DNA from 2 places in the Variovorax endophyticus genome. Region 2 is predicted to be linked to the other one. Evidence: riboswitches for the same ligand, from Rfam matches in the RefSeq annotation. Region 2 holds a riboswitch; the other holds the start of a gene.
What was found. A riboswitch is a leader RNA that binds a small molecule or an ion and turns the genes downstream of it on or off. The one in region 2 is predicted to bind manganese.
Positions count from the first base shown of each region.

Region 1: it holds a riboswitch for manganese, as region 2 does, so the genes downstream of both, KV106_RS12345 (TMEM165/GDT1 family protein) here and KV106_RS20910 (TMEM165/GDT1 family protein) in region 2, are expected to answer to the same signal.

Region 1 is NZ_JAHUTH010000008.1:58,955-74,570, forward strand. Features, by position in the region: gene KV106_RS12330 (MFS transporter) at 1-926, shown strand, start outside; gene KV106_RS12335 (IlvD/Edd family dehydratase) at 948-2,678, shown strand; gene KV106_RS12340 (indolepyruvate ferredoxin oxidoreductase family protein) at 2,705-6,196, shown strand; yybP-ykoY riboswitch at 6,292-6,464, shown strand; gene KV106_RS12345 (TMEM165/GDT1 family protein) at 6,473-7,045, shown strand; gene KV106_RS12350 (tripartite tricarboxylate transporter substrate binding protein) at 7,064-8,053, opposite strand; gene KV106_RS12355 (alpha/beta hydrolase family protein) at 8,130-9,623, opposite strand; gene KV106_RS12360 (IclR family transcriptional regulator) at 9,822-10,625, shown strand; gene KV106_RS12365 (AraC family transcriptional regulator) at 10,651-11,532, opposite strand; gene KV106_RS12370 (SDR family NAD(P)-dependent oxidoreductase) at 11,680-12,432, shown strand; gene KV106_RS12375 (VOC family protein) at 12,446-12,850, shown strand; gene KV106_RS12380 (alpha/beta hydrolase) at 12,856-13,788, opposite strand; gene KV106_RS12385 (MerR family transcriptional regulator) at 13,873-14,256, opposite strand; gene KV106_RS12390 (tautomerase family protein) at 14,292-14,669, opposite strand; gene KV106_RS12395 (LysR family transcriptional regulator) at 14,758-15,615, shown strand.
Region 2 is NZ_JAHUTH010000016.1:11,908-27,523, reverse strand. Features, by position in the region: gene dnaN (DNA polymerase III subunit beta) at 1-133, opposite strand, end outside; gene dnaA (chromosomal replication initiator protein DnaA) at 255-1,634, opposite strand; gene rpmH (50S ribosomal protein L34) at 2,005-2,139, shown strand; gene KV106_RS20970 (ribonuclease P protein component) at 2,226-2,648, shown strand; gene yidD (membrane protein insertion efficiency factor YidD) at 2,645-2,932, shown strand; gene yidC (membrane protein insertase YidC) at 2,929-4,620, shown strand; gene mnmE (tRNA uridine-5-carboxymethylaminomethyl(34) synthesis GTPase MnmE) at 4,697-6,106, shown strand; gene KV106_RS20950 (Crp/Fnr family transcriptional regulator) at 6,213-6,674, shown strand; gene KV106_RS20945 (zinc-ribbon domain-containing protein) at 6,752-7,702, shown strand; gene KV106_RS20940 (monovalent cation:proton antiporter family protein) at 7,715-9,700, opposite strand; gene KV106_RS20935 (KpsF/GutQ family sugar-phosphate isomerase) at 9,868-10,869, shown strand; gene KV106_RS20930 (KdsC family phosphatase) at 10,869-11,417, shown strand; gene lptC (LPS export ABC transporter periplasmic protein LptC) at 11,414-12,061, shown strand; gene KV106_RS20920 (SDR family oxidoreductase) at 12,072-12,860, shown strand; gene KV106_RS20915 (RNA recognition motif domain-containing protein) at 12,931-13,467, opposite strand; yybP-ykoY riboswitch at 13,734-13,841, shown strand; gene KV106_RS20910 (TMEM165/GDT1 family protein) at 13,932-14,495, shown strand; gene metX (homoserine O-succinyltransferase MetX) at 14,652-15,616, shown strand, end outside.

The DNA.
Region 1 (15,616 bases), on a different contig from region 2:
CCGACATCTCGTCCGTCAAGCGCCGCTCGACCATGGTGGGCATCGTCTATGCCGGCGTGGCCATCGGCGCCGTGGGCGCCAGCGGGCTCGTGGCTCTCGCGCTCGACCGCATCGGCTGGCAGGGCATGTACCTGATCGGCGCATTGGCGCCGCTGCTGATGATCCTGCCGATCGTGCTGTGGATGCCGGAGTCGCCGCTGCACCTGGCGCGCACCGGCGCACAGCCGACCGACATCTTCAAGGCGCTGCGCAAGCTGGGCATCGTCGTGGATGCGAGCTCCAGGCTTCGCGTACCGCAGCGGCGAACCGGCGCGCGCATCTCGATCATCGAGATCTTCGGCGACCGCCGCGCACTCTTCACCGCGGTGCTCTGGTTCTCCTGCATCTGCGGCCAGGTCGCCGTGAACCTGTTCGGCATCGGCGCGGCCTTCTTCCATGAATTCGCGCGCGTGCCGGTCGCCAGCTATGCGGCCTACGCATCGATGGCCGGGCTGGCATCCATCGCCGCCGGCCTGTCGACGGGCTTCGTGATCGACCGCTTCGGGCGCTATTCCGTGACCGCCGTGTATGCGCTGCTGGGCGCGCTGTCGCTGGCCGGGCTCGGCCTGTTCCCGTTCGGCACCGCGGGCTTCATTGCCACGATCGTCAGCGCCGGCTTCTTCGTCGTCGGCACCTACCAGTCGCTCAACATCATCACGCCCATCGTCTATCCGGCCACGCTGCGCAGCGCCGCGGTCGGCTGGAAGGGGGCGGTCTCTCGCTTCGGCAGCAGTGCCGCGCCGCTGATCGCCGCGGCGCTGCTGGCGCAACAGATGGGCGTGAAGGTCGCCATGTGTGCCGCCGCGGCACCGTTGCTGATCGTGGTGCTGCTGGCACCGGTGCTGGCCGTGCTGGAGCGCCGGATGCGATCTGCCCACTCCTTGTGATAGCGATAGGAAAACAAGCGTATGTCCGATGAAGAAAAGCGCAGGCTGCGGTCGCAGGCCTGGTTCGAAGGCCGGGGCGCGAGGAACTTCGCGAACCGGGGCTGGGTTCGCAGCCGCGGCGTGCCGATGGATCATTTCGACGGGCGGCCCGTGATCGGCATCTGCAACACCTGGTCCGAACTCACGCCGTGCAACTCGCACTTCCGCGACCTGGCCCTGCATGTGCGCGAAGGCATCCTCGAAGCGGGCGGCGTGCCGATGGAGTTCCCGGTCATCTCGCCCGGCGAGATGCTGACCCGGCCCACGGCCATGCTGTTGCGCAACCTCTGCAGCATGGACGTGGAGGAGACGCTGCGCGCCACCCCGCTCGATGGCGTGGTGCTGCTGATGGGTTGCGACAAGACGACGCCCGCGCTGCTGATGGGCGCCGCCAGCGTCAACCTGCCGACCATCGGCGTGTCCGGCGGGCCGATGCTCAACGGCAGCTTCCGCGGCAAGTCCTTCGGCATCAAGGATGCGTGGAACCTGGCGGCGGATCTGCGCGCCGGCCGTGCCGTCAACGAGGACTTCGAGGAGGCCGAGGGCTGCCTCACCCGATCGGTGGGCGTGTGCAACGTGATGGGAACGGCATCGACGATGGCGTCGATGGTCGAGGCGCTCGGGGTCGGGCTGCCCGACAACGCATCGATTCCCGCCGTGGATGCCAGGCGTCGCGTGCTGGCGCGCATGGCGGGCCGCCGCATCGTCGACATGGTGCGCGAGGAGCTGCGGCTCGACAAGGTGCTGACGCGCGAGGCCTTCGAGAACGCCATCGCGGTCAACGCGGCCATCGGCGGATCGACCAATGCCGTCATCCACCTCACGGCGGTGGCGCGGCGCATGGAGGTCCCGCTCGACATCGAGGACTGGCACCGGGTCGGACGCGACGTGCCCACGCTGCTCAACCTCCAGCCCTCGGGCCGCTACCTGATGCAGGACTTCCATGAGGCCGGCGGGCTGCCCGTGATCCTGCGCGACATGTGCGAGTCGGGCCTGCTGCATGGCGATGCGCTGACCGTGACCGGCAGGACGCTGGCCAAGAACAACGCCGGCGCCGTCTGCTGGAACCCGGACGTGATCCACAGCGTGGCGAAGCCCTTCATGGCGACCTCGGGCGTGGCCATCCTGCGCGGCAACCTGTGCCCGAACGGCGCCGTCATCAAGCCTTCGGCCGCCGAGCCGCGCCTGCTCACGCACAGAGGCCGCGCCGTGGTATTCGAGAACCAGGACGACTTGAGTCGGCGTGTCGACGATCCCGATCTCGAGATCGATGCGGACTCGGTCATGGTCCTGCGCAACTGCGGCCCCAAGGGCTTTCCGGGCATGCCGGAACTGGGGATGCTGCCCATTCCCGCCAAGCTGCTGAAGCAGGGCGTGACGGACATGGTCCGCATTTCGGACGCGCGCATGAGCGGTACCTCGTTCGGGGCCGTGGTGCTGCATGTGTCGCCCGAGGCGGCCGTGGGCGGCGCCCTGGCCGTGGTGCGCGACGGCGACCTGATCGAGCTCGACGTCGAGGCCCGGCGGCTCGAGCTGCTCGTCTCCGAGCAGGAGTTGCAGCAGCGGCTGGCCGCGTGGACACCGCCCGCCGCCGCGGCCACCCGGGGCTACGTCAGGCTGTACGTCGACACCGTCAACCAGGCCCATGACGGCTGCGACCTGCAATTCCTGGCGGGCCGCAGCGGCAGCGACGTGCCGGCCGCCCAGCACTGAAACCCCACAGGAGACGGATCTTGAACATGGCATTGGTACGTGATGTCGCGGCGCTCGAAGACCGCTATGGCGTCGATGACGGCTGGGTCTACATGACCGGCATCCAGGCGCTGGTGCGCCTGCCGCTGCAGCAGCGCGCGCGCGATGCCGCGGCCGGATGGAACACGGGCGGCTACATCTCGGGCTATCGCGGTTCGCCGCTGGGCCGCTACGACATGGAGCTGTGGGCCGCCGAGAAGCAGCTGAAGGCGGCCAACGTGGTGTTCCGTTCCGGCTTGAACGAGGACCTGGCCGCGACCGCCATCTGGGGCTCGCAGTACGTGGGGACTTTTCCGGGCGCTCGCGTGGATGGCGTGTTCGGCATCTGGTACGGCAAGGGCCCGGGCGTGGATCGTTCGGGCGATGTGCTTCGGCACGCCAACCAGGCCGGCACCTCGCCCAAGGGCGGGGTGCTGTGCCTGGCGGGCGACGATCACGGTGCGAAGAGTTCCTCGGTCGCCAACTTCTCCGATCCGATCCTCATGGCGGTCGGCATGCCGGTGCTCTATCCCTCCAACACGCAGGAGCTGCTGGACTACGGCCTGCACGGCATCGCCATGAGCCGCTTCTCGGGCTGCTGGGTGGGCATGAAAGTCGTGACCGACGTCGTCGAGGGCGGGGGCTCGGTCTACGTGGGGACGGATGCTCCCCTCATCACCGTGCCCGAGGCACCGAGCCGGCCGGTGGACCCGTTCGGCGCGGGCTACAACATCCGCGGCTTCGACATGCCGCTGCCGCAAGAGGACCGGCTCTACAACCACAAGCATGCGGCGGTGCTCGCCTATGCCCGGGCGAACCGGCTCAACCGCATCGTCGCGGACCCGGCCGGGGCGGGTGTCGGCGTCATCGCGGCGGGCAAGGCCTGGCAGGACGTGCTGCAGGCCCTGGGCCGCGAGGGTGAAGCAGCCGTGGGCAGGTTCGCCGATCTGAAGTTGCTGAAGGTCGGGCTGGTCTGGCCGCTGGATCCCGAGGTCGTGCGCGAGTTCGCGCAAGGCCTGCACACCATCGTGGTGGTCGAAGAGAAGCGGCCCGTTCTCGAAGACCAGGTGCGCACCATTCTTTACGGCCGCGCGAATGCGCCGCGCCTGGTGGGCAAGCTGTTCGAAGGCGGGCTCTTCGAGTCGGGTCCGGCCGACGTCGCCTTCCCGAACGCCAGCGAGATCTCGCCGATACGGGTGACCGAAGTGCTGGCGCGCGTGTTGGGCCGTGAGATGCCCGCGCATTGCGCGAGCGCACCCGTCAAGGTGCCGGGGCCGAACCGCGTGCCCGGCTTCTGCTCGGGCTGCCCGCACAACCGCTCGACCAGGGTGCCCGAAGGCAGCCGCGCGCTGGCCGGCATCGGCTGCCACAGCATGGCGCTGCTGGTGAACCCGCAGCAGACCACCACCTGGTCGCACATGGGTGCCGAAGGCGTGATGTGGCTCGGCCAGCAACCCTTCACCGCCGAGCGCCATGTGTTCGCCAACATCGGCGACGGCACGCTGGCGCACTCGGGCCATCTGGCGATTCGGCAGGCCGTCGCGGCGCAGGTGCCCATCACCTACAAGGTGCTCTACAACGGCTTCGTGTCGATGACGGGCGGACAGCCGGTCGAGGGAAACCTGAGCCCGCCGCAGATCCTCGCGGGCTTCGCGGCGGAGGGCATCCGCAAGATGGCGGTCGTGACGGATGAGCCGCAGCGCTATACCGACGTGACCCTGCCCGAGGGTGTGGCTGTGCACCACCGTACCGCCCTCGACGCCGTGCAGCGCGAGTTCCGCGAATACCCCGGCGTTTCGGTGATCCTCTACGACCAGGCCTGTGCCGCGGAGAGACGCCGGCTGCGCAAGCGCGGCAAGCTGCCCGATCCCGACCGGCGCCTGTTCATCAACCCGGCCGTGTGCGAGGGCTGCGGCGATTGCGGCGTGGCCTCGAACTGCATGTCGATCGAGCCGCTGGAGACCGAGCTCGGCCGCAAGCGCCGCATCAACCAGGGAAGCTGCAACAAGGACTATTCGTGCGTGGAGGGCTTCTGCCCCAGCTTCGTCAGCGTCGAGGGCGCAAAGCCGCGCCGGGCCGCGGCGCGCGTCGAGGCACAGGCGGTATCGCCGCGCCCGTACACGCAGGCGCTGCCCGAGCCCGACATCGCACCGCTGCAACGCGCCTGCAGCGTGCTGATCTCCGGCATCGGCGGCACGGGCGTGGTGACCATCGGCCAGACCCTGGCCGTGGCCGCCCATCTGGAGGGCCGCTACAGCTCCAACCTCGATGTCACCGGGTTCTCGCAGAAGTACGGCGCCGTGACCTCGCATGTGCGGTTCGCGCCCGAGCCGGGGATGCTGCATGCCACGCGCATCGCCGAGGGCGAAGCCGATGCATTGATCGGTTGCGACCTCGTCGTCGCGGCCTCGGACGAATCGCTGACACGGCTGCCGGCCGGTCGCGGCCGCGCGGTGGTGAGCACCGGCCTCGTGCCGACCAGCGACTTCGCGCGCAATCCCGACTGGCAGCTCGACCCGAAGACGCTGATCGAGCGCATCGAGGCCGCGGCGGGCACGGCCGATCTCGTGCTGATCGATGGCGAGCGCATGGCCACCGCGCTGGTCGGCGATCCGATCGGCATCAACATGTTCATGCTGGGCCTGGCCTGGCAGCGCGGCTTCGTTCCCCTGGGACGAGCCGCGATCGAGCGGGCCATCGAGCTCAACGGCGTGGCCGTGGCCATGAACAAGGAAGCGTTCCTCTGGGGGCGGCGCGTCGCCCACGACCGACAGGCGGTGGAGCGCCACCTGAAGGCCGAACAGCCGACGCAGGTCATCACCTTCATGTCGCGGCAGACCCGGGGACTCGACCAGACCGTCGCGCATCGCATCGAGCACCTGCGCGCGCACAGCGGCGAACTGCATGTGCAGCGCTACAGGGCGTTGGTGGAGAAGGCGCGTCGGTTGGAAGCAGCGCTCCATGCGGGAGATGCCCTGGCCAGGGCCGTGGCGCACAACTACCACCGGCTGCTGGCGACCAAGGACGAGTGGGAGGTCGCCCGTCTGTTCACGCACCCCGACTTTCGATCGGCACTGGCGCAGGAGTTCGAGGGCCCGATCCGGCTGCGCTTCCACCTCGGGGTCTGGCCCTTCGCGCGGAAGGACGTCCACAGCGGCAAGCCCGTCAAGGGCGACGCGGGACCCTGGGTGCTGCTGGCGATGAAATGCATGGCGCGGATGCGCGGCCTCCGGGGAAGTTGGCTCGATCCGTTCCGCAACGCGGCGGAACGCACACTCGACCGCCGGCTGCTGGCGCAGTACGAAGACGACATGCGCGTGGCCCTGTCCGACTTGCGTGCCGAGACCTTGCCCATCGTGACGAAGCTGGCCTCGCTGCCCCAGTCGATCCGGGGATACGGCCATGTGCGTGAGGCGCAGGCCGAGAAGGCGGCTGCGACGCGGCAAGCGCTGTTGCGGGAACTGGCGCTGGCCGGCGAGCAACAGGCGCGTGCCGCATGACGCCTCGAAACCGTCGCGGTAATGCAACTCGCTCTCGACAAGGGGACATTCATCGAAAAGGCGCGGGCGATTCGCTGCCCGCGACTAAGATCGCGCCCTCAGTCATTGGGGAGTAGCTGACCTGCGCAACGCAGGAGCCCGCGTCAACACACTTGGCCTTTCGGCCATGGCGCGAGCAGCTTTAGAGCCTGGCAAGACCTTTGACCACGTCACCTCGGTATGGGCCGGGAAGTGGCGTGGTCTTCGCGTCGCTGGCCCAGGAGTTCTCTTTTCATCATGGAAGCCTTACTCGTATCCACGGGCGTGGTCGCGCTCGGGGAAATGGGCGACAAGACCCAACTGCTCGCGATCATCCTGGCCGCGACCTTTCGCAAACCATGGCAGATCGTCGCGGGCATCTTCACCGCCACTGTCGTCAACCATGCCGCAGCGGGCGCGCTCGGCGGCTTGGTGGCCCAGGCCATGGGGCCGAACATCCTGCGCTGGGTCATCGGCGCCTCGTTCCTGGCCATGGCCGCGTGGATGCTGATCCCCGACAAGATCGACGACGATGCCGCGAAGACGAAGAGCCGCTTCGGTGCCTTCGGTACCACGGTCGTCACCTTCTTCCTCGCGGAGATGGGCGACAAGACGCAGATCGCGACCGTGGCGCTGGCCGCGCGCTATCCCGAGGTGGTGCAGGTCGTGATCGGCACCACGCTGGGCATGATGCTGGCCGACGCGCCCGCGGTCTTCCTCGGCGAGAAGATCGCCGCCAAGGTCTCGATGCGGCTGGTGCACGGCGTGGCCGCCGTCATCTTCGGCGTGCTGGGGCTGCTGACGCTGTTCAACGTCGGCAACCTGTTCTGAGCCCCGGCGGGCGGTCGCCTATTTCGCGGCGGCCGCCGTGCCCAGGCCCAGCTTGTCGATCACGGCCTTCTCGGTCTTCATGGTGCGCACCGCGTACTGCTTGTAGGCCGCGCTGTCCATGTAGAAGGTCTCCATGTCGAACTTGGCGAGCGACTCCTGGTAGTTGGGCATCTCCATCGCCTTCTTGAAGGCGTCGTGCAGGATCGCGACCACCTTCGGGTTCGCGCCCTTGGGCAGCACCAGGCCGAAGGGCGAGGCCTGCACCATGTCGATACCCGACTCCTTGAGCGTGGGCGCGTTCGGGTATTTCTTCGAGCGAGTCTCGCCCCAGGTCGACAGCAGCCGCAGCTTGCCCTGGTCGACGTACGGGCCCCAGCCCGGCGTGTCGGCCACCGACATCACGTGGCCGCCGAGCACCGCCTGCAGCGATTCGGAGTTGCCCTTGTAGGGCACGTGATTGAACTCCACGCCGGCCTGGATCGCGATCGCTTCCATCGTCAGGTGCAGCGTGGTGAGCGCGCCCGGCGTGCCGTAGCTCAGGCGGCCCGGGTTGGCCTTGGCATAGGCGAGGTACTCGCGCATCGACTTGATCGGCGAATCGGCGGGCACCACCAGGCCGAAGGAATAGCCGGCGAGGCCGATCACGTAGCTCAGGTCGTTGGCCGGGTCCCAGTTGAGCTTGGTGGTGTAGGGCAGCCGGAACACCGGCAGCGGCACCTGCGCGAGCGTGTAGCCGTCGGGCGCGGTGGCCTGCATGGTCTGCGCGGGCAGCACGCCGCCGGCGCCGGGCTTGTTCTCGATGATCACCGGCTGGCCGAGGATCTTCGAAGCGTTCTCGGCCAGCACGCGGAAGGGCACGTCGGTCGAGCCGCCGGCGGTGAAGCCGATCAGCACGCGGATCGGCCGCACCGGAAAGGCATCGGACTGCGCGAAGGCGGGAGCGGCGGCGAGGCCGGCGGCCAGCAGCAGGGCGTGCAGCGCACGGCGGGTGAGGGTGGGTTGTTTCATGGCAGGACGTGCGAACGAAGAAAACGGGAAGGGCGGCGCGGCCGCCCCGCGAAAGGGACGGGCCGCGCCGGCGCCGTCAGGGCGCGGGGCAACCGCCGCGGCTGGCCGAGGAGAACTTGCAGCCGTAGTCGGCGCGCGCCACGGTCGCGGCGTCGAGCACCTCGTCGCCGGCCGGCTTCACGCCGTTCTGCTCCCAGTTCGTCATCGCGTCGAAGGCCTGGGTCTGCTCCTCGGTCGTGAAGTCGCAGTGGCTGATGCCGCGGATCGCGCGCTGCACGAGCCACTTCGAGGTGCCCAGCGCATCGGCGCGGCGCTTGTAGATCTGCTCCATGCTGAACGGCACGTAGACGTCGCCCAGCGTGTGGATGGTGACCACCGGCACGTCGATGCGCGCATTGGACTTGGGAAACCAGCGCAGGCCGTCGCGCCGCAGCCGGTTGGCCTCGGGGTCGGCATGCAGCCGGTAGGCGCCCTGGTTGAAGGTGATCTCCTCGGCGTTCTGCGCCGGGTCGTTGTCGAGCTGGTAGACGATGCTGGTGGTGTCGTAGCCGTCGCGGTTGAGGATGCCGTTGATGGTGCCGTCGCGGCCGAAGGTGCCCCACACGGTGGCGTTCATGCTGCCCGCGAAGCCGGCATCGAACATCGGGCGCTCGCCGCCCGTGAGGTTCTTGACGATGGCCTTGTACTTCTCGCCCTGCGCGGTCGTCGCGCTCGGGAAGCGCGTGAACAGCGCGTTGCGCACCACGGGCAGCAGGTCGTTCCAGTTGCTCACGGGCCAACCGGTGACGGGCAGGCCGGCCAGCTGCTGCGCCGCGATCTGCGAGGCGCCGAAGTAGTTGTAGAGCTCGATGTCGCCGAGCACGCCGCACATCGGCACCGCGCCGGCATAGCGCACCTTGTGGTTGGCCGTCTCCAGCGCCTCGGCGTCGACCGCGGCCGCGGCCACGTGGCCGCCGAGCGACTGGCCGACGATGTAGGTCTTGCGCGGTGCATCGAGCGTGCGGCCGTTCTGCGAGGCGATGCGCTGGAAGGCCAGCGCGAGCGCGTTGGTGTCCTCGACGCCGGCGCGCACGTCGTAGTAGTTCTTGGTGTAGCTCGACGCGGCCCAGGCGTAGCCCTGGGCGATCAGGTGCGCGCGGATGGTGGGATCGCTGACGCTCACCACCGGGCCCGTGCCGCCGTAGCCGTGCGCGTACATCACGAGCATGCCGTTCCAGTTCTTCGGCACTTCCACGCGGTAGCCGGCGCCCTCGAGCACGCCCCACCAGCGGTCGGTGTCGGGCGCGCCCGAGAGTGCGGCGAACGGCAGCTTGGTCTCGTCGACCGTGAACTGGCGGCTGTCCTGCGCGCGCGTTTCCTCGGGCTGGGGCGCCGCCGGGGGCGGCGGTGCCGGGGGATTGCCGGCGCCCGCGCCGCCTGCACCGGCCTGTTGCGCAGCGATGGCGGCGGCCAGCGCCGCGGCGCTGGCGCCCGACGAATCGCCGCCACCGCCGCCGCATGCGGCCAGCGTCGCGGCGGCGATGAGCGAGAGAACGGTGGCGCGGCGGCCCGGATGGCGATGGAACTTCACGAGATGTCTCCTGCGTGTTGGATGAGTTCCGCGTGAATCCTTTAATTTCGTTCAGCGGAATTAAATTTATGGAATGTTCTTTCGAACGACGGCGAGTATCTTTCCGCTCTCGCTTCTCTCGTATAGGGAATTCCATGAACCGTTTCCAAGCGCTGAAAATATAATTCCGTCCAACGAAATTAAATTTACAACGTCAACATGGGCCGCACCAAGCAGATCGACTTCGAGGAGGGCTCCGACAGTCCGCGCTTCGTGACCGCGCTGGCGCGCGGCCTGGACATCCTGGCCGCCTGGGGTCCCGACGAGAAATGGCTCACCAGCACCGAGATCGCACGTCGCACCGGCCTGCCCAAGCCCACCGTCGCGCGGCTTGCCTACACCCTCGTCGTGGCGGGCTACCTGCGCCACTCGCGCGAGACCGGCAAGTACGCGCATGGCGACAGCCTGGTCGCGCTGGGCATCACGATGGTGTCGAACCTCAAGCTGCGGCGCATCGCGCGGCCCTACATGCAGGACCTGGCCGACCGCTACGACGCCTCGGTGTCGCTCGGCATCCGCAACGGGCTGTCGATGCTCTACGTGGAGAACTGCCGCTCGAGCGCGCCGCTGTCGCTGGGCCTGGACATCGGCTCACGGCTGCCCGTGGCGCGCTCGGCGATGGGCCATGCCTACCTCTGCGCGCTCGATGCGAAGGAGCGCGAGCGGCTGCTGGGCGAGATCCGCCTGGCCGACCGCGAGCGCTGGCCGCAGACGCAGCAGGCCATCGAGACCTCGCTCGCGCACTGGCGCGAACGCGGCTTCACGATGGTCGTGCGCGGCTGGGAGAGCGACATCAGCGGCGTGGGCGCGGCCATTCGGCAGGCCGACGGCAACGTCGTGACCTTCAACGTCGGCGGCTCGGCCAGCCGCTTCGGCCGGGAGCTGCTCGAGCAGGACATCGGCCCGCAGCTCGCGCGCATGGTCAAGGTGCTCGAGTCCTTCGTGCGCGCGGACGACCACTGACAAGGTGTGAGCCCGCGGTGCGCGCTCAGGCGTGCCCGGCCAGTATCCGTTCCGCGTCGCGCCCCGGCGGCAGTCCGAAGGCGCGCGCATATTCGCGGCTGAACTGCGTGGCGCTCTCGTAGCCGACCTCGAAGGCAGCCGAGCTCACGCTCCGGCCATGCGCCACCAGCAGCGTGCGCGCCTGCAGCAGTCGTATGCGCTTCTGGTACTGCACCGGGCTCAGCGAGGTCGCGACCTTGAAATGCCGATGGAAGGCCGACGCGCTCATCGAGGCCTGCCGCGCCAGCGCCTCGACGCGCAGCGGCAGCGCGAAGTCGCGCCGGATCCGCTGGATCGCGCGGCTCACGCGCGAGAGGGCGCTGTCGGGCATGGCGATGCCGCGCAGCATCGCGCCCTGCGGTCCCTGCAGCACGCGATAGAGGATCTCGCGCTCGTAGACCGGGGCCAGCGCCGGGATGTCGGCGGGCCGCCGCATCAGCCGCAGCATGCGCACCCAGGCATCCATCAGGTCCGGCGTGACGGCGGCCACCGAGAAGCCGGCCTCGGGCTTCTGCGCGAGCGCGATCGGCGGCAGGTCGGCGATCAGCGCCGCGATCACCGCCGGCTGCAGGCTCAGGGCCACCGCGAGATAGGGCTCGCCGCCCGGCGCGGGCCGCACCGTGCCGGCCGCGGGCAGCTCGATGGACATCACGAAATAGGTGGCCGGGCCGTAGTCCAGCGTGCGCTCGCCCACGGTCATCGACTTGCCGCCCTGCAGCACCAGGTTGACCATCGGGTCGTAGACCGCGTTGAGCTCGTGCTCGGGGATCTTCCCCTGCACCATGGCCACGCGCGGAATGCCGGTCTCCGTGAGGCGGTTGCGCGCATGGGCGGCCAGGTCGCGGAGTTCCGTCAGTTGTTCTTCCATGGCCTGCATCAGATCGCACCGCTCCGTGCGCCGCAAGTGCCCGAGTGCCGGCGCGGCAGTTTTGGGCAGGCCCGAGGCAGGAATGGGCAGGCCGCGATGCGTGCCGCCCCCTATCGTCGATGCATCACCGATTCAACGAAAGCACGCATGAACATCGTCATCATCACCGGCGCGAGCCGCGGCCTCGGCGCCAGCACGGCCCTGCAGGCCGCCAAACGCGGCATGGGCGTGATCCTCACCTACAACAGCCACGCGGCCGGTGCCGAGGCGCTCGTGCGCACGATCGAAGCCGAGGGCGGCAAGGCCGCGGCCCTCGCGCTCGACGTGGGCAAGGTCGCGTCGTTCGCCGGCTTTCGCGACCGGGTTGCGGCAACGCTCGAGGCGACATGGCAGCGCAACAGCTTCGATGCACTGGTCAACAACGCGGGCTATGGCCTCTTCAATCCCATCGCCTCGGTCAGCGAGGCCGAGTTCGACGGTCTGCTCGACGTGCATCTCAAGGGCCCGTTCTTCCTGACCCAGGCGTTGCTGCCGCTGATGGCCGATGGCGGCCACATCGTCAACCTCACGAGCGCGACCACGCGTGTCGCGACACCGGGCGTCGCGCCCTATGCGGCCTTCAAGGGCGGGCTGGAGGTGCTCACGCGCTACATGGCCAAGGAGTTCGGCGCGCGCGGCATCCGTGCCAATGCCGTGTCGCCGGGCGCCATCCGAACCGACATGACCAGCCAGGCCCTCGACCAGAGCCCCGAGTTCGAGACCCTGCTCGCCGCGCAGACCGCGCTCGGCCGCATCGGCGCGCCCGACGACGTCGGCCGCGTGATCGCGGGACTGCTGTCCGCCGACAATGCCTGGATCAACGCGCAGACCATCGAGGTGGCCGGCGGCTACAACATCTGATACGGCGCCGCCCATGCTCGACCACATCTTCCTGTCCGTCAGCGACCTGCGACGCTCCATCGACTTCTATGCCGCCGCGCTCGCACCGCTGGGCATCGCTCACCAGCATGACTACGCGGGCAAGGACGGCCCGCCCGGCCATCCCGACCTGAAGGGCTTCGGCGCCCGGGGTCGCGTGTTCTTCTGGCTGCGGCAGGGCCCGGTGAACGGCGAGGCGGTGCATGTGGGCTTCGTCGCCGCGAGCCATGCCGAAGTCGACGCGGCCCATGCCGCGGCCATGGCCGCCGGCGCCCGCGACAACGGCGCACCCGGGGCCCGCCTGCACTACGACCCGCGCTACTACGCGGCCAACGTGTTCGACCCCGACGGCCACAGCCTCGAGTTCGTCCACAAGAGCTGGCAGCACCCGCCGCGCTGAGGCCGCTATGCAGCGAACAGCGTGGACCGCAGTGCCCGCGCGGCATCGGCCAGCGCCTCGCGCGTGGCGTCGAAGGGCCAGCGCATGAACTCGTGGATCATGCCGTCGTAGCGCTTCACGTTGACCGGCACGCCGGCCTCGCGCAGCCGCTCGCCATAGGCTTCGCCCTCGTCGCGCAGCGCATCGAACTCGGCCGTGACGATATGGGCCGGTGGCAGTCCGCGCAGGTCCCCGGCCAGCAGCGGCGAGACCAGCGCATGGGTCTTCAGTGCCGCGTCGCCGAGGTAGTGATCCATGAACCAGTGCTGCATCTCGCGGCCGATGTTGCCGTACTGCCCCGCATAGGCCTGGATCGAGGTGTTGATGCGGCGGAAATCGACATCGGGATAGATCAGCAGCTGGTGCGCGATCCGCGGTCCCGCGGCATCGCGCGCCTTCAGCGCGACCACCGCCGCGAGGTTGCCGCCGGCGCTGTCGCCCGCGACCGCGAGCCGATGCCCGTCGGCACCGAGCTGCGCCGCATGCTCGGCCACCCAGGCGGTGGCCGCGAAGGCCGCGTCGACACCGGCCGGGAACTTGTGCTCGGGCGCCAGCGGATAGGCCACCGAGACCACGACCGCCTGCGTCGCCACGGCGAGCGCGCGCGCGAGGCCGTCGTGCGTGTCGAGGTCGCCGAGCACGAAGCCGCCGCCGTGGAAGAACACGATGACCGGCAGCACCTGCTGCGGCGACGGGTGGTAGATGCGCACGTCGAGCGGCCCCACCGCGGTGTCGATGCGACGGTCGGCGACCGAGGCCACCGGCGCGCCGGGCGGCAGCGCCGCGAGCATGCGGCGCTTGCCCTGCCGGATCGCGTCGGGCGCGAGCGTGTGCATGTCGGAGAAGCGGGTGGCGGCGAGGCGATCCAGATGCGCCTGGGCCTGGGGATGAAGCGGCATGTCCTGTCTTCCGGTGGTGAAGGGGACAGCCAATCTACGACTTGAACTTCGGTTCAAGTCAAGCGCTTCTTCGAAGTTTTCTTGCTAACGCACCAGCTCGCGGAAGTTGGCCTTGAACTTCGGGCATTCGACCAGCGAGGCATGCGTGCACACGGCCGCGTGCTTCAGGCTGTCGCGCATGGTCTGCAGCCGCTCGATCTCGTGGTCGAGCTCGGTGGCGCGCTTGGCCATGCTGCGACGCAGCTCGACGTCCTTGGGCGTGGACGCGAGGAAACGCCCGATCTGCGCGAGCGAGAAGCCGGCCGACTTCGCGCAGTGGATCAGCGCCAGCCACGCGACCACCTCGGGCCGGTAGGCGCGCCGCAGGCCGGTGCGGCCCGCGGATTCGATCAGTCCGCGCCGTTCATAGAAGCGCAGCGCCGAAGGCGCCAGGCCTGCGCGCTGCGCGACCTCTGCAATATCGAGCATGGGATGTCTCCATCGTGAATCTCTTCGGCCGGGCCTCAGGCGAACTGCGCGAGGCCATGGCCCACCGACCAATTCTCCTTCGGCGAGTCGACGATGTTCACGAACAGGTCTTCGCCGCGCAGGCCGGGGCTTTCGGCCAGCAGTTCCGCGAGCCGCCGGAACAGCGCCTGCTTCTGCGCGGCGCTGCGGCTGTCGAACACCGTGATCCGGATGTAGACCACGTCGTCGCTGCGCGTCACGCCGTAGGCATTGCCGTGGCGGAAGTTCGCGGGCTCGTGCTCGCTGAGCGTCATGAAGCGGTTGTCCTCGGACACGCCGAGCGCGTCGCTGAGCGCGCGGCCGAGGCCGTCGAGGATCGCCGTTCGATAGGCCTCGGGCTTGCCGGCACGCAGGAAGACATGGCTGATGGGCATCGTGATTCCTTCAAAGGGGTGGTGATGTCGGACGATGCTAGTCATACGAAATTGCTATGGATAAATATATCAACGACAATTTTTTGAAATGATTGCACGCCCTCTCGATCTCGATGCCGTCCTGGCCTTCATCCGCATCGTCGAGCTCGGCAGCTTCACGCTCGCGGCCGAGGCGCTGCAGACCACGCAGGCCGGCATCAGCCTCAAGCTCAAGCGGCTCGAGGAGCGGCTCGGCTGCCGGCTGGTGGAGCGCACACCGCGGCACGTGGAGCTGTCGGCCAAGGGCGCGGCCTTTCTCGAACATGCGCGCGAGCTGCTGGCGGTGCACGACCGCGCGCTCGGCGCCTTCGCCCAGGCGCGCCAGCGGCTCACCATCGGCATCAGCGACCACGTGGCGGGCCCCGAGCTGCCCGCGCTGATCGCGCGCATGAACGCGCAGGACCCGCAGCTGCTGATCGAGATCCGCATCGGCTCCTCGGGCGAGCTGCTGCAGAGCTTCGACCGGCGCGAACTCGACACCGTGATCGTGCGCCTGCATGCGGGCCGCAACGACGGCGAGCTGCTGGCCGAAGAACGGTTCGGCTGGTTCGCGGCGCCGACCTGGCAGCACCGCGCGGGCGAGCCGCTGCCGCTGGCCACCATGGCCGAGCCCTGCGGCGTGCGCGCGCTGGCCGCGCGACTGCTCGACGAGGCGCGCATGCCCTGGACCGAGGTCTTCGTCGGCGGTGGCGTCGCCGCCGTCGCGGCCGCGGTCATGGCCGGCCTCGGCGTGGCCGCGCTGGCGCCGCGCATGCTGCCCTTCGGCGCGGTCGAGGTGGGCGCGCGGCTCGGGCTGCCCGAGTTGCCGCGCCTGCCGGTGCTGCTGCACACGCGCGTGGGCGAAGGGCGGCCGCGCGCGGCGCTCGAGGCGCTGTCGGTGGCCTTTCGCAGCGTGGTGCGAAGCTAGT
Region 2 (15,616 bases):
GCTGGATCTGGCCACCGGTCTTGCGGATCAGCACGTTGGCGAGGATCGGCAGGGTGTGGCGCCGCTCCACGATGCCCGCCACCGACTGCAGCGCGGCGAGGACTTTGTCTTGTGTTGCCTTCAGGACGATCATGTCTTCTACCTCTTCTCTTATCTCTTTGAATCAGCTTGGTCGATCAGGGCCCCACCGCCCCGCGCAGACCGCCATTCTCCGCTGTCGCGGCGTCCGGCCTGGTTGACTTTGGTTTTCAGTTTCAACCCTTGAGCGTCTGCTCGAGCACGTGAAGCTGCTGGTTGAGCTCGGTGAGCTGCTGGCGCTCGCCCGAAATCTTGCGCACCGCGTGCAGCACGGTCGTGTGGTCGCGGCCGCCGAACAGCTCGCCGATCTCGGGCAGGCTCTTCTGCGTCAGCTCCTTGGCCAGGTACATCGCGATCTGCCGCGGCCGCGCGATCGAGGCCGGGCGCTTCTTGCTGTACATGTCGGCGACCTTGATCTTGTAGTAGTCGGCCACCGTCTTCTGGATGTTTTCCACCGAGATCTGCCGGTTCTGGATCGACAGCAGGTCGCGCAGCGCCTCGCGCGCCAGGGCGATCGAGATCTCCTTCTGGTTGAAGCGCGAATAGGCCAGGATCTTGCGCAGCGCGCCCTCGAGCTCGCGCACGTTGGAGCGCACGTTCTTGGCCACGAAGAAGGCGACTTCCTCGGGCATCTCGGCGCCCTCGACGCGGGCCTTGTTGATCAGGATCGCCACGCGCATCTCGAGCTCGGGCGGCTCGATCGCCACCGTGAGGCCCGAGTCGAAGCGCGAGACCAGCCGCTCGTGGATGTCCGCGAGGCCCTTGGGATAGGTGTCGCTGGTCATCACGATGTGCGACTTCTTGGCCAGCAGGGCTTCGAAGGCGTTGAAGAATTCTTCCTGCGTGCGGTCCTTGTTGGCGAAGAACTGCACGTCGTCGATCAAGAGCAGATCGAGCGAGTGGTAACGCTCCTTGAATTCGTCGAAGGTCTTGCGCTGATAGGCCTTGACCACATCCGAGACGAACTGTTCGGCGTGGATGTAGAGAACTTTGGAGTCGACCCGGTCGGCCAGCAGCCGGTTGCCCACGGCGTGCATGAGGTGGGTCTTGCCCAGGCCCACGCCACCGTAGATGAAAAGCGGGTTGTACAGGTGCCCGGGCATGCCCGCCACGTGCATCGCCGCGGCGCGCGCCATGCGGTTGGCCGTGCCCTCGACCAGGGTGTCGAAGGTGAGGCCCGAATTGAGGCGGTTCTTGAAGCCGGCGGCCGGCGGTTCCTCGCCCGGGCCGGCCACGTCGCGCGGCACGTCGGTTTCGGTCATGACCGCCACGGGCGCAGCGCGCACGGGGATTTCCCGAGGAGCAAGCGCTAACTCGATGGCGACGGGCTGGCCGTAGATCTTCTCGGCCATGCCGGCGATCTTGCCGGCGTACTGGGCCCGGATCCAGTCGAGCTTGAAGCGGTTGGCGACGAACACCGTCATGCGCGAGAGGTCGTCGGCGACCTCGGCGGTGAGGGGCTTGATCCAGGTGTTGAACTGTTGCTCGGACAGCTCCTGCGCGAGCTGGTCGACGCAGGCCTGCCAGAGGCTTTCGCCGATGCCGTCAGTCGACATGGGCGCTCGGATTTTGGATGGTTCCCTCTGCCATTTTTTGCTATTTGTATTGTGGATATTCTCTGCTGGAAGGCGCCGCGCATTCTAACTTGTCAAAACCTTATCCACATACCCTGGACGGCTGGGGAAAGGCCCGCAAAGTCGCTCGAAGATTGTTGTGGGGCCGAATGTTTGCGATAATTGCGGGTTTCCCTGAAAACCTCTTTGCGTCTTTCGGGGTCCGACCGAAACCACCGGCTGAGCCCAGCGAGGCCGGAACCAACCGCACCCAGCGCCTTTCGCGCATTCCTCGCCTGTCGAGCCCATGGATTCCCCATGGTCCGACGACCGCGGAACTGCCGAAGAAACAGGGGAATCAGGAAATCTCATCATGAAACGCACCTACCAAGCATCCAAAGTCCGCCGCGCCCGTACCCACGGCTTCCTGGTCCGCATGAAGACCCGTGGCGGCCGTGCCGTCATCAACGCACGCCGCGCCAAGGGCCGCAAGCGCCTGGCCGTCTGACGCCCGACCCACGGCAGTTGCCAGCAGCAGGAACGCCCGGGCCAGCTTCGACGGCTCGCGCCAGCGGCGTGTCCAGCCCGGCTCCCATGCAGCGGCTCAAGACCCGCGCGCAGTTCCAGGCCGTTCTCGCAGGTGCCACCGTGGCCCGCACTGCCCATTTCGCATTGCATCGCTGCGCGCTCGATTCCGAATCGAGCGCGCAGCTTTTTGCGTCCGACGATGTCTGGCTGGGCGCGATGGTGCCCAAGCGCTGGGCGCGCCGCGCGGTCACGCGCAATGCGATCAAGCGCCAGATCTACAGCGTGAGCGCCCTGCCCCACGCGGGTCTGCCGCGCGCGGCGCACGTGGTTCGCCTGAAGTCGGCCTTCGACCGCAAGGAATTCGTGAGCGCCTCGTCCGAGCGGCTCAAGCGAGCCGTGCGGGCCGAGCTCGAACTGTTGCTGGAGCGCGCCGCGCGCCCGGCACCGGCGCGCGCGCCCGCCGCGCCACCCGCACGGTCTTCGCCATGAAACGCCTGCTGATCGGCCTCGTCAAAGGCTACCGCCTGCTGCTGAGCCCCTGGCTCGGCCAGTCGTGCCGTTTCGAGCCGACCTGCTCGGTCTATTCGATCGAGGCGCTCGAGGTGCATGGCGCCCTCAAGGGCAGCTACCTCACGCTGCACCGCATCGCGCGCTGCCAGCCCTGGTGCCAGGGCGGGCACGATCCGGTCCCACCGAAATCACAGCGTCGCACGGACCGGTCAGGCTCGCTGTTTTCGTCTCTTCTCTCCTCCGACAAGAAGTCTTCGTCATGAACGATATACGCCGCACGATCCTGTGGGTGATTTTTGGGTTCTCGCTGGTGCTGCTGTGGGACCAATGGCAGGTCTTCAACGGCAACAAGCCGACCTTCCTGCCCTCGACCAAGCCCGCCGCCACGGCGCCCGCGCCCACCACCGGCGCCGCCGCCGGCAGCAGCGTGCCCAGCGCCAGTGCCGCACCGGGCGCCAGCGCCGGTGCCGTGCCCACGCAGGCCGCGGCCGCCGCGCCGAAGGAACAGGTCACGGTCACCACCGACCTGTTCAAGGCGACCATCGACAGCGAAGGCGGCACGGTCAACTACCTCGAGCTGCTGAAGTACGACGAGAACGACCGCACCAAGCACGTGGTGCTGTTCGAGAACGGCTCGCCCGCCACGCGCTACCTCGCGCAGACCGGCCTGCTGAACCAGGTCGATACCGGCGAGCGCTTCCCGAACCACCTGACGCCGATGGCGCCCAAGGCCGGTCCGCGCGAAATGGCCGCCGGCCAGAACACCCTCGAGGTCGGCTTCGAGAGCGCCCCCGTCGGCGGCCTCAAGTACGTCAAGACCTATGTGTTCCACCGCGGCGACTACGCCATCGGCGTGCGCCATGAAGTCGTCAACGTGAGCGACCAGCCGCGCGACGCGCAGCTCTACATGCAGCTGCTGCGCCACGGCACCGTGGCCTCGAGCACCATGTTCGGCACCAACACCTTCACCGGCCCGGCCGCGTACACGAACGAAAAGAAGTTCCACAAGCTCGCGTTCACGGACATCACCAAGGGCAAGGTCGAGCCCCCGCCGGCCGCCAACGACGGCTGGATCGCCATGGTCCAGCACTACTTCGTGTCGGCCTGGCTGCTGCGCGGCGACCCGGCGAGCGAAGGCCTGAAGCGCGAATTCCGCGTGAAGGACCTGGGCGACAACCTCTACACCATCGCCATGGTGGCCACGCTGCCGAAGATCGCCCCGGGCGCGACGCAGACGGTCAACAGCACGCTGTTCGCCGGTCCCGAGGAAGAGAAGAAGCTCGAAGCCATCGCGCCGGGCCTCGACCTGGTCAAGGACTACGGCATCTTCGCGATCATCTCGAAGCCGCTGTACTGGCTGCTCAACCAGCTGCACGGCCTGATCGGCAACTGGGGCTGGTCGATCGTGGCGCTGGTGGTGCTGCTCAAGGCCGCCTTCTACTGGCTCAACGCCAAGGCCTACGCGAGCATGGCCAAGATGAAGGCCATCAACCCGAAGATCATGGAGATGCGCGAGCGGCTCAAGGACAAGCCGCAGGAAATGCAGCAGGAGATGATGCGGATCTACAAGACCGAGAAGGTCAATCCGATGGGCGGCTGCTTCCCGATCCTGATCCAGATCCCGGTGTTCATCGCGCTGTACTGGGTGCTGCTGTCGTCGGTCGAGATGCGCCACGCGCCCTGGATCGGCTGGATCACCGACCTGTCGGCACCCGATCCCTGGTACATCCTGCCGATCGTGATGACGGCCACCTCGCTGCTGCAGACCTGGCTGAACCCGACGCCGCCCGATCCGATGCAGGCCAAGCTGATGTGGATCATGCCGCTGGCCTTCAGCGTGATGTTCATCTTCTTCCCGGCCGGCCTGGTGCTGTACTGGATCACGAACAACATCCTGTCGATCGCCCAGCAGTGGGTGATCAACAAGCGGCTCGGCGTGCTCGGCAAGTAGGCCGGCGCGACGTCACCGTTTTCCCCGAGGGGCCGCGCGAGCGGCCCTTTGTCGTTTTTGCTGAAAGAATCCGCCCATGCTCGCCCGCGCCTCCGATCCCATCGTCGCCATCGCCACCGCTTCCGGCCGCGGCGCGGTCGGCATCGTGCGGGTGTCGGGCGTTCGGCTCGCCCCGCTGATCGAGGCGCTGTGCGCGCGGCCGCTCAAGCCGCGCGAGGCTACCTACCTGCCCTTTCGCGATGCCGCGGGCGAGGCGGTCGACCATGGGCTGGCGATCCATTTCCCCGCGCCCCATTCGTTCACGGGCGAGGACGTGCTCGAGCTCCAGGCCCATGGCGGCGCGGTCGTGCTGCAACTGCTGCTGGCGCGCTGCCTCGAGGCCGCGGGCGAGCTCGATGCCGTCACCGGCCGTCCCCGGCTGCCGGGCCTGCGCGTGGCCGAGCCCGGCGAGTTCAGCCAGCGCGCCTTCCTCAACGGCAAGATCGATCTGGCCCAGGCCGAGGCGATTGCCGACCTGATCGATGCCAGCACCGAGGCCGCCGCGCGCAGCGCGGGGCGCTCGCTGTCGGGCGCCTTCTCGCGCGAGATCCACACGCTGCGCGATGCGCTGATCCACCTGCGCATGCTGGTCGAGGCCACGCTCGACTTTCCCGAGGAGGAGATCGATTTCCTGCAGAAGGCCGATGCCGCGGGCCAGCTGGCGCGGCTGCAGGGCCAGCTCGCGGCCGTGCAGCAGCGCGCGCGCCAGGGCGCCCTGCTGCGCGAGGGCATCAAGGTGGTGATCGCGGGCCAGCCCAATGCCGGCAAGAGCTCGCTGCTCAACGCGCTGGCCGGTGCCGAGCTCGCGATCGTGAGCGCGGTGGCCGGCACCACGCGCGACGTGGTGTCGCAGACCATCCAGATCCATGGCGTGCCGCTGCACGTGGCCGATACCGCGGGCCTGCGCGAGAGCAGCGACGAGGTGGAGCAGATCGGCGTGGCGCGCGCCTGGGGCCAGATCGAGAGCGCCGACGCGGTGCTGTTCCTGCACGACCTGACGCGCGCCGCCGCGCCCGACTACGCCGCGGCCGACGCAGGGATCCTGCGCGGCCTGCGCGAGAAGCTGCCCGCGGGCGTGCCGGTGCTCGACGTGTGGAACAAGCTCGACGCGGCCGGCTCGGCGTCCGCGCCGGCCGAAGGCATCGCGCTGTCGGCCAAGACCGGTGCCGGCATCGAGGCGCTGCGCGAGCAGCTGCTGGCCATGGCCGGCTGGCAGGCCGTGCCCGAGGGCGTGTACCTGGCGCGCGCGCGCCATGTGCAGGCGCTGGGGCAGGTCGAGATGCACCTGGCGCTGGCGGCCGAGCACCTGGCGGCCCATGCCCAGTCGCTCGACCTGCTGGCCGAGGAACTGCGGCTGGCGCAGAACGCGCTCAACGAGATCACCGGCGAATTCGGCGCCGACGACCTGCTGGGTGTCATCTTTTCGCGTTTCTGTATCGGCAAATAGCGACACTCCGCGCGGCCGGCGCCGTCATCGCGTAAACATTTGTAGCCGAAATGTGGGCCGTTCGCGGATACTCCGGCTGAACTGCCCGGGGGCGAGTGAGAGCAGCATGTCCATCCAGAACCTGAGCCGCGCGATCGCGGACAACACCAGCAACGATGCCTTTGCGCTGATCCTCAATGTTCAGCAGTGGGACACGCTGGCCGGGTATCTGCAGCCGCAGGACGTCACCGTCGGCGACGTGCTGATCGCCCAGGGCGCGCAGGACCGTTCGGTCTTCTTCCTCGAGAGCGGCGCGATCAGCGTGCACCGCGTGAGCAGCAAGGAGCAGATGCGCCTGGCGGTGCTCACCGCGGGCTCGGTGGTCGGCGAAGGTTCGTTCTTCTCGCGCCAGCCGCACGCGGCCAACGTGGTGGTCACCGGTGCCGGACGGGTCTGGCGCCTCACGACCACCCGCTTCTCGGAAATGTCGAACCGCCAGCCGAACCTCGCGCTCGAGCTCACGATGGCGCTCGGCGCGGTCATCGCCAAGCGCATGGCGCACCGCTCCAAGCGTGTCGCGGTGACCTGAGGCGCCGCCACCAGACGACGAGCCCCCATGCGGCCCCTGCCAGCCAGCATGCCTTTCCTCGATTGCCTCACTTCGCCATGGCCTTGATCTGTCCCGTCTGCAGCGCGGAGAACCGCGAGGGCGCGAACTTCTGCATGCGCTGCGGCGAGCGGCTGACGCCGGCTTCCGCGCCGCCGGTTCCGCCCGCGCCCACGCCCAATCCGAGCACGCGCTTCGAGCGCGAATGGGCCGCGACCGCGCCCGCGCAGCTGCGCGCTCCGACCATTCCCGGCGAGCTCTACGACGCGGCCGCCCTCACGCCGCGCGGCGGCAAGGGCCAGCCGCAGGATGGCGATGCCGACCGGACCGTGCTGGTCGGCACCGGCAAGCCGAAGCGCGCGCCGAAGCCGGAAGCCTCGTCCGACGAATCCGCCGAGGCCCGGCGTGCGCGCCGCCGCGAGCGCGCGCAGGCCCAGGCAGCCCAGCCGGCGGTCGGCCGCAGCGGCATGTGGCTCTGGATCGGCCTGCTGGTGCTGGGCGTGGCGATGATCGCGGCGGGCTGGTATGGCTTCGGCAGCCGCGGTGCCGCGCCTGCGGCACCCACGCCGGCCGTCGTGGCGCCCGCGCCGCAACCGGTGCCGGCCCCGCCGCCCGCGCCCGTCGAGCCGGCTCCTGCTCCGGCGGCGGAAGCGCCCCCGGCCCCCGTGGCACCCGCCGCGCCGGCCGTGGAGGAATCCCCCGCGCCCGTAACCAAGCCCACCGTGGCCGCTCCGCCGAAGGCCGCGCGCAAGGCGGCGACTCCCGCCGCAGCGCCGGCCGTGGCCGAGGCACCCGCGGCAGCCCCACCCCCCGCGGCCCCCGCGCCGGCACCGGCGGCCGCGCCGGCCGATCCGCAATCGCAGTGCGGCGACCGCAACTTCATCGCCAGGGCCCAGTGCATGGCCGCGCAATGCGCCAAGCCCGAGTTCCGCGGCCACGCGCAGTGCGAGGCGGTGCGGCGCCAGCAGCAGCTCGAGGAAGAGAAGCGCAACCCGACGCTGGCGAACTGAGCCTGGCCGGGCTCAGCCTTTCTGCAGCCGGTCGATCGCCATCGCCAGCGCGGCCGGCTTGCCCGACAGCACCAGCGTGTCGCCGTCCGAGAGCACCGTGTCGTCGGCCGGCACGCGCGCCTGGCCGTCCTGGCGCCGCAGGCTCGCCACCCGCACGCCCAGGCCCTGCAGCGACAGCCGTTCCAGCGTCTGGCCGATGGCGCGCGCGCCTTCCGTGAGCGTGAAGGTGTTCAGGCGTTCATGGTCGAGTTCGTCGGCGTTGTCGTCGTCGGCGCCGTGGAAGTAGCCGCGCAGCAGGTTGTAGCGCGCGTCGCGCTGGTCCTGCACCACGCGGATCACGCGCCGCATCGGCACGCCGACCAGCGCCAGCGCATGGCTGGCGAGCATCAGCGAGCCCTCGATCGCCTCGGGGACCACCTCGGTCGCGCCGGCGGCCTGCAGCTTCTCGAGGTCATGGTCGTCCTGGGTGCGCACGATCACCGGCACCTGCGGCGCATGGGCACGGGTGTTGGCCAGCACCTTCATCGCGCCGGGCACGTCGAGGTAGGTCACGACCACCGCGCTGGCACGCGCCAGGCCCGCGGCCATCAGCGCCTGCAGCCGCGCGGCGTCGCCGAACACCACCGAGTCGCCGGCCGCGGCGGCCTGCCGCACGCGGTCGGGGTCGAGGTCGAGCGCCATGTAGGGAATGCCTTCGCGCTCGAGGATGCGCGCGAGGTTCTGGCCGCAGCGGCCATAGCCGCAGATGATCACGTGGCGCGCCGTGTTGATGGTCTTGCGCGCGATGGTCGTCATCTGCAGCGACTGCTGCAGCCAGTCGCTGGCCACCAGCTTGCGCACGATCGCGTTGCTGTACATCACGATGAAGGGCGTCGCCAGCATCGACAGCACCATCGAGGCCAGCACCGGGTTGGCCAGCCAGGGCGGCAGCAGGCTGCGTTCCTGGGCCAGCGTCAGCAGCACGAAGCCGAACTCGCCGGCCTGCGCGAGGTAGAGGCCGGTGCGCAGCGACACGCCCGAGGTCGCGCCCAACCCGCGCGCGAGCAAGGTCACGAGGCCCAGCTTGAACAGCAGCGGCACCAGCAGCAGCACCGCCACCAGCAGCCAGCGCTCGACCACGATGTGCCAGTCGAGCGACATGCCCACGGTGATGAAGAACAGGCCCAGCAGCACGTCGTGGAAGGGGCGGATGTCGGTCTCGACCTGGTGCTTGTACTCGGTCTCCGAGACCAGCATGCCCGCGATGAAGGCGCCCAGCGCCAGGCTCAGGCCCGCGAATTCGGTGAGCCACGCCAGCCCCAGCGTGACCAGCAGCACGTTGAGGATGAACAGCTCCTCGCTGCGCCGCCGCGCCACCAGGGTGAGCCACCAGCGCATCACGCGCGGCCCGCCATACAGCAGCACGCCGATCAGCAGGCAGGCCTTGAGCAGCGCGAAGCCCAGCGCCTTGGCCAGCGCCTCGGGCGGCGCGCCCAGCGCGGGGATCAGCACCAGCAGCGGCACCACCGCCAAGTCCTGGAACAGCAGCACGCCCATCACGCGCTTGCCGTGCTCGCTTTCGAGCTCGAGCCGCTCGGCCATCAGCTTGACCACGATGGCGGTGCTGCTCATGGTGAGCGCGCCCGAGAGCGCGAGCGCGGTCTGCCAGCCCAGGCGCCAGTCGGGCGGCAGGAAGGAGGCGATCAGCAGCGCGCCCACGGTGGCGATCGCCATCGTCAGCAGCACCTGCAGCAGCCCGAGCCCGAACACGTGCTTGCGCATCGCGCGCAGCTTGGGCAGGCTGAACTCGAGCCCGATCACGAACATCAGGAACACCACGCCGAATTCGCCCAGGTGCCGGATGCCTTCGGAGTTCTGCGCCAGCGCCAGCGCATGCGGGCCGATCAGCACGCCGGCCGTCAGGTAGCCGAGCATCGGCGGCAGCTTGAGGAAGCGGCATGCCACCACGCCGATCACCGCGGCCACCAGATACAAGAGCGTGAGATCGAACGAAGACATGGTGGGCGATGCTAGAGCAAGAGCCGTGCGCGCGTGGCGAGGGGCTTACGGGGGGCCGAGGCGCCGCCGGGCCCCGCGCGGTGCGGCTTTCGGGCCCATTCCGGGTCGCGGCGTAGGGGCTCGCCGGGAACCGCGGGGCGGCGGGGCGCGGCCCGTAAAATCCGCCGATGCCCTCCAGCTCCCCCACGCCCCCCGTGGTCGATCCCGCCGCGATGCTCGCGCGGGCACGCGCCACCTTCGACATCGAAGCCGAAGCCGTGCTCGGCCTCAAGGCGCGCGTGGGCGACAGCTTCGTCGATGCCGTGCGCAAGATCCTCGAGGTGCGCGGCCGCGTGGTCGTGATGGGCATGGGCAAGAGCGGCCACGTCGGCCGCAAGATCGCCGCCACCCTGGCATCGACCGGCACGCCCGCGATGTTCGTGCACCCTGCCGAGGCCAGCCACGGCGACCTCGGCATGATCAAGGCGGTCGACCTCGTGCTCGCCATCTCCAACAGCGGCGAGGTCGAGGAGCTCACGGTGATCCTGCCGGTGGTCAAGCGCCAGGGCGTGCCGCTGATCGCGATCACGGGCCGCGCCGATTCCACGCTCGCCCGGCACGCCGACATCGTGCTCGACGCCGGCGTTGCCAAGGAAGCCTGCCCGTTGAACCTCGCGCCCACCGCGAGCACCACCGCCCAGATGGCGATGGGCGACGCACTGGCCGTGGCGCTGCTCGATGCGCGCGGCTTCGGCTCGGAGGACTTCGCGCGCTCGCATCCGGGCGGGGCGCTGGGGCGCAAGCTGCTCACGCATGTGAGTGACCTCATGCGCACCGGCGCCGACGTGCCGCGCGTGGCGCCGGGCGCCAGCTTCAGCGAGCTGATGCGCGAGATGAGTTCCAAGGGCCTGGGCGCCACCGCGGTGGTCGATGCCGAGGGCCGCGCCATCGGCATCTTCACCGACGGCGACCTGCGCCGGAGGGTCGAGACCGGCGGTGACCTGCGCGGCCTCACCGCGGCCGACGTCATGCACCGCGGTCCGCGCACCTTGCGCGCCGACGCGCTGGGCGTCGAGGCGGCCGAGCTGATGGAACAGCATCGCATCACCAGCGTGCTGGTGGTCGACGCCGAGGGCCTGCTGATCGGCGCCCTCAGCATCAACGACCTGATGCGCGCGAAGGTCATCTGATGCCCTTCGAATTCCAGCCAGAGACATTGCTCGCCGCGCAGGACATCCGCATCGCCTTCTTCGACATCGATGGCGTGCTGACCGACGGCGGCGTCTACTTCACCGAGCATGGCGAGACCCTCAAGCGCTTCAGCATCCTCGACGGCTACGGCCTGAAGCTGCTGCGCAAGGCCGGCATCCTGCCCGCGGTGATCACCGGGCGCGACTCCAAGCCGCTGCGCGTGCGGCTCGAGGCGCTCGGCATCGAGCACGTGCGCTATGGCACCGAGGACAAGCTGCCGGCCGCCGAGGCCATGCTGCAGTCGCTGGGCTTCGGCTGGCCGCAGGCCGCGGCCATCGGCGACGACTGGCCCGACCTGCCGGTGCTGGGGCGCGTGGGCTTCGCGGCGGCGCCGGCCAATGCCCACGTCGAGGTGCGCGACGCCGTGCGCTACGTGACCCGCGCGCGCGGCGGCGAAGGTGCGGCGCGCGAATTCTGCGATCTGCTGGTCACGGCCAGCGGACAGTACCGGCGCCTGCTCGACGTCGCACGGAACACCGCCCTATGAAGCAGGCCTGGAACCTCCTGCGCGACGTCCTCGATCGCGTCACCATCTACCTGCCGATCATCCTGACGGCCGCGGTCGCGCTCGGCACCTACTGGCTGGTGCGCAATGCGCCCAAGCTGCTCGAGCCGACCGCCAAGGTCGCGCCCACCCACGAGCCCGACTACTTCATGCGCGGCTTCGTCATCAAGAACTTCCTGCCCAGCGGCGACCTGCGCAGCGAGCTGTTCGGCAAGGAAGGCCGGCACTACCCCGACACCGACACCATCGAGGTCGACGAGGTGCGCATGCGCTCGGTGTCGCCGCAGGGCTTCACCACCCACGCCACCGCCAACCGCGGGCTGTCGAACTCCGACGGCAGCGAGATCCAGCTGTTCGGCAACGCGGTCGTCATCCGCGACGCGGCCGTCGGTGCCAACGGCAAGACCTCGCCGCGCCTGGAGTTCCGCGGCGACTTCCTGCATGCCTTCCTCGACACCGAGCGCGTGCAGTCGAACAAGCCCGTCACGCTGATCCGCGGCACCGACCAGTTCACCGCCGACACGATGGACTACGACAACCTGACCGGCATCGCCAACCTCAACGGCCGCGTGCGCGGCACGATGGTGCCCTCGGCCAAGGCGGCCGGCACCGCGGGCAAGCGCTGAGCGCCGCGCCATGACCGCCGCGCCGTCGCCCCTCGTCTTCATCACCGGCGCCTCCAGCGGCATCGGCCAGGCGCTGGCCGCGCGCTTCTACGACGCGGGCTACCGGCTGGCGCTGGTCGCGCGCCGCACCGGCGAGATCGAAGCCTGGGCCACCGCGCGCGGCCTCGACCGCGGCCGCTACCTGATCTACAGCGCCGACGTGGCGCGCACCGACAGCATCGTGGCGGCCGGCGTCGCCTGCATCGAGCGCCAGGGCGTGCCCGACGTGGTGATCGCCAATGCAGGCATCAGCGTGGGCATCGACACCGCGGAGCGCGAGGACCTCGACGTGCTGACGCAGACCTTCGCCACCAACAACGTCGGGCTGGCCGCCACCTTTCACCCGTTCGTGCGCGCGATGAGACAGCGCGGCAGCGGGCGGCTGGTCGGCATCGCGAGCGTCGCGGCCATCCGTGGACTGCCGGGGCACGGCGCCTACTGCGCGAGCAAGGCCGGCGTGGTCGCCTACTGCGAGAGCCTGCGCGGCGAGCTGCACGGCAGCGGCGTCAAGGTCGTGACCCTGCTGCCCGGCTACATCGACACCCCGCTCACGCAGGGCAACCGCTACGGCATGCCGTTCCTGATGAAGCCCGAGGCCTTCGCCGACCGGGCGCTGGGCGCGATCGAGAGCGGCGCCAGCTATCGCGTGATTCCCTGGCAGATGGGCGTGATCGCCAAGATCATGCGCATGCTGCCCAATGCGCTGCTCGACCGCGCGGTGCAGGGACGCGGACGGAAGAAGCGGCGCGGCGAAGACTGAACCCGGGCCGCGCCGGCCGCGGCAACGAAAAAGGCTCCCGAAGGAGCCTTTTGTCTTTGTTGGAAAGCGATCAGTAGCCGCTGTTGCCGCCGCCACCGTAGCCGCCGCGACCACCGCCGCCGCCGCCACGCGGGCCGGCGCCGTAGGGGCTGCGGAAACCGCCATCACCACCACCGCCGCCGCCACCACTGCGGCCACCGCCGCCGTAGCCACCACCGCCGCCGCTGCGACCCCCGCCACCACCGCCGTAGCCGCCACCACCGCCGCCGCCGCCGCCGTAGCCACCGCCACCACCGCCGCCATAACCACCGCCGCCGCCGCCGTAGCCGCCGCCACCACCGCTGCGCGGGGGACGTGCTTCCATCGGACGGGCTTCGTTGACGACCACGCTGCGGCCGCCCAGGGGTTGGCCGTTCATGCCGTTGATGGCGGCCTGTGCTTCCGCTTCACTGCCCATCTCGACGAAGCCGAAGCCCTTCGAGCGGCCGGTATCGCGTTCCATCATGACCTTGGCGCTGGTCACAGCACCGAACTGACCGAATGCCTGCTCCAGATCACCGTCGCGCACCGAGTAAGGCAGGTTGCCGACGTACAGTTTGTTGCCCATCAAGGGACTCCTATAAACACATCAAGAAAAGCGATGGAGTCCCGATTAGCATCACTCAAACGAGAGCCGCCGAGTCGCGCGAAACTGTCCGATCACCCAGTGCCTCCAGCCCGAAATGAAAAGGGAGGCTCGTGCATTATGGGTGAAATACAAGAAATGCAAGCAGGAATTTGCTTCTTGCGGTAGCACGGATTTTGCCTATTGGAGTTAGCGCACGCTTACCAACCAAGCCCCGCACCGGGCCTTTGACACTTAAGGGTTAGAATTCGTCCGTCATTGGGGAGTAGCCGCCTTCCGTCTACGAGAAGGGCCCGTGTCAACAGACTTGTCCTGCCCCACACAGGACATGGCGCGGGCAGTGAAGAACAACACCTGGCGAGACCATTGACCGTGCAACTTCGGGAAATTTGGCCGAAGGTGTTGCACGGTCAATTGCGTCCCTTCGGCCAAGGAACCGTTTTTTCATGGAAGCTTTTCTCGTCGCGACCGGTGTCGTCGCGCTCGCCGAAATGGGCGACAAGACCCAGTTGCTCGCCCTCCTGCTGGCAGCCCGTTTCAGAAAACCCTGGCCGATCGTGGCGGGCATCTTCGCCGCCACCGTCATCAACCATGCGCTCGCGGGCGCGGTCGGCAACTGGATCACCCACTGGCTCGGCCCCGACATCCTGCGCTGGATCCTCGGCGGCTCCTTCATCGCGATGGCGATCTGGATGCTGATCCCCGACAAGCTCGACGACGACGATGCCCCGCGCTCCTCGCACTTCGGCGTCTTCGGCACCACGGTGGTCGCCTTCTTCCTCGCCGAGATGGGCGACAAGACGCAGATCGCCACCGTGATGCTCGCGGCGCGCTTCACCGAGGCCTATTTCTGGGTCGTGGTCGGCACCACCTTCGGGATGATGCTGGCCAACGCGCCGGTGGTCTGGCTCGGCGACCGCATCGTCAAGCGGGTGCCGATCAAGCTCGTGCACTCGATCTCGGCTGTCATCTTCCTGGTGCTGGGCGTGGTCGCGCTGATCGGCTGGTAGCGCCGCCGTCCAAAGCCCGGGGCCTGCCGTCCCGGGCCCGCGGCGATATACTGCCGCTCGCGCCGATTTGCTCCAGCTTGCGGGCGCTTGATAAATACAGCTAAAGACGGATGCCGTGACCCGGCTCGTTTTTGGCGAGGCCGGGTTTTTCATTTCATGTCCTCGTTGGTCGTCACTCCCCAGTCGATGCAGTTCGCGGGCCCGCTGGCCCTGCGCAGCGGCGCGACCATCGGCAGCTACACGCTCGCCTACGAAACCTACGGCACGCTCAATGCCGAGCGCAGCAATGCGGTGCTCGTGTGCCACGCCCTCAATGCCTCGCACCACGTCGCGGGCGTCTACGAGGGCCAGGCCCGCTCCGCGGGCTGGTGGGACAACATGGTCGGGCCCGGCAAGCCGCTGGACACTGACCGCTTCTTCGTCATCGGCGTCAACAACCTCGGCTCCTGCTTCGGCTCCACCGGGCCGATGCACGTGAACCCCGCGACCGGCCGCGTCTATGGCGCCGACTTCCCGGTGGTCACGGTCGAGGACTGGGTCGACGCCCAGGCCGCGCTGCTCGACGCGCTCGGCATCCGCACGCTCGCGGCGGTGATGGGCGGCAGCCTCGGCGGCATGCAGGCGCTGTCGTGGACGCTGCAGTACCCCGAGCGCGTACGCCACGCGGTGGTGGTCGCGAGCGCGCCCAACCTCACGGCCGAGAACATCGCCTTCAACGAGGTGGCGCGCCGCGCCATCGTGACCGACCCCGATTTCCACGGCGGCCACTTCTACGAGCACGGCGTGATCCCCAAGCGCGGCCTGCGCATCGCCCGCATGATCGGCCACATCACCTACCTCAGCGACGACGTCATGAACGCGAAGTTCGGCCGCCTGCTGCGCAACGCGGTCGAAGGCGAGTCCGGCGGCGACGACGCGGCCTATCGCTACTCCACGCAGGAGATCGAGTTCCAGATCGAGAGCTACCTGCGCTACCAGGGCGACAAGTTCAGCGAGTACTTCGACGCCAACACCTACCTGCTGATCACGCGCGCGCTCGACTACTTCGACCCCGCGCGCGAACACGGCGGCAACCTCACGGCCGCGTTCGCGCGCGCCAGCGCCAAGTTCCTGCTCGTGAG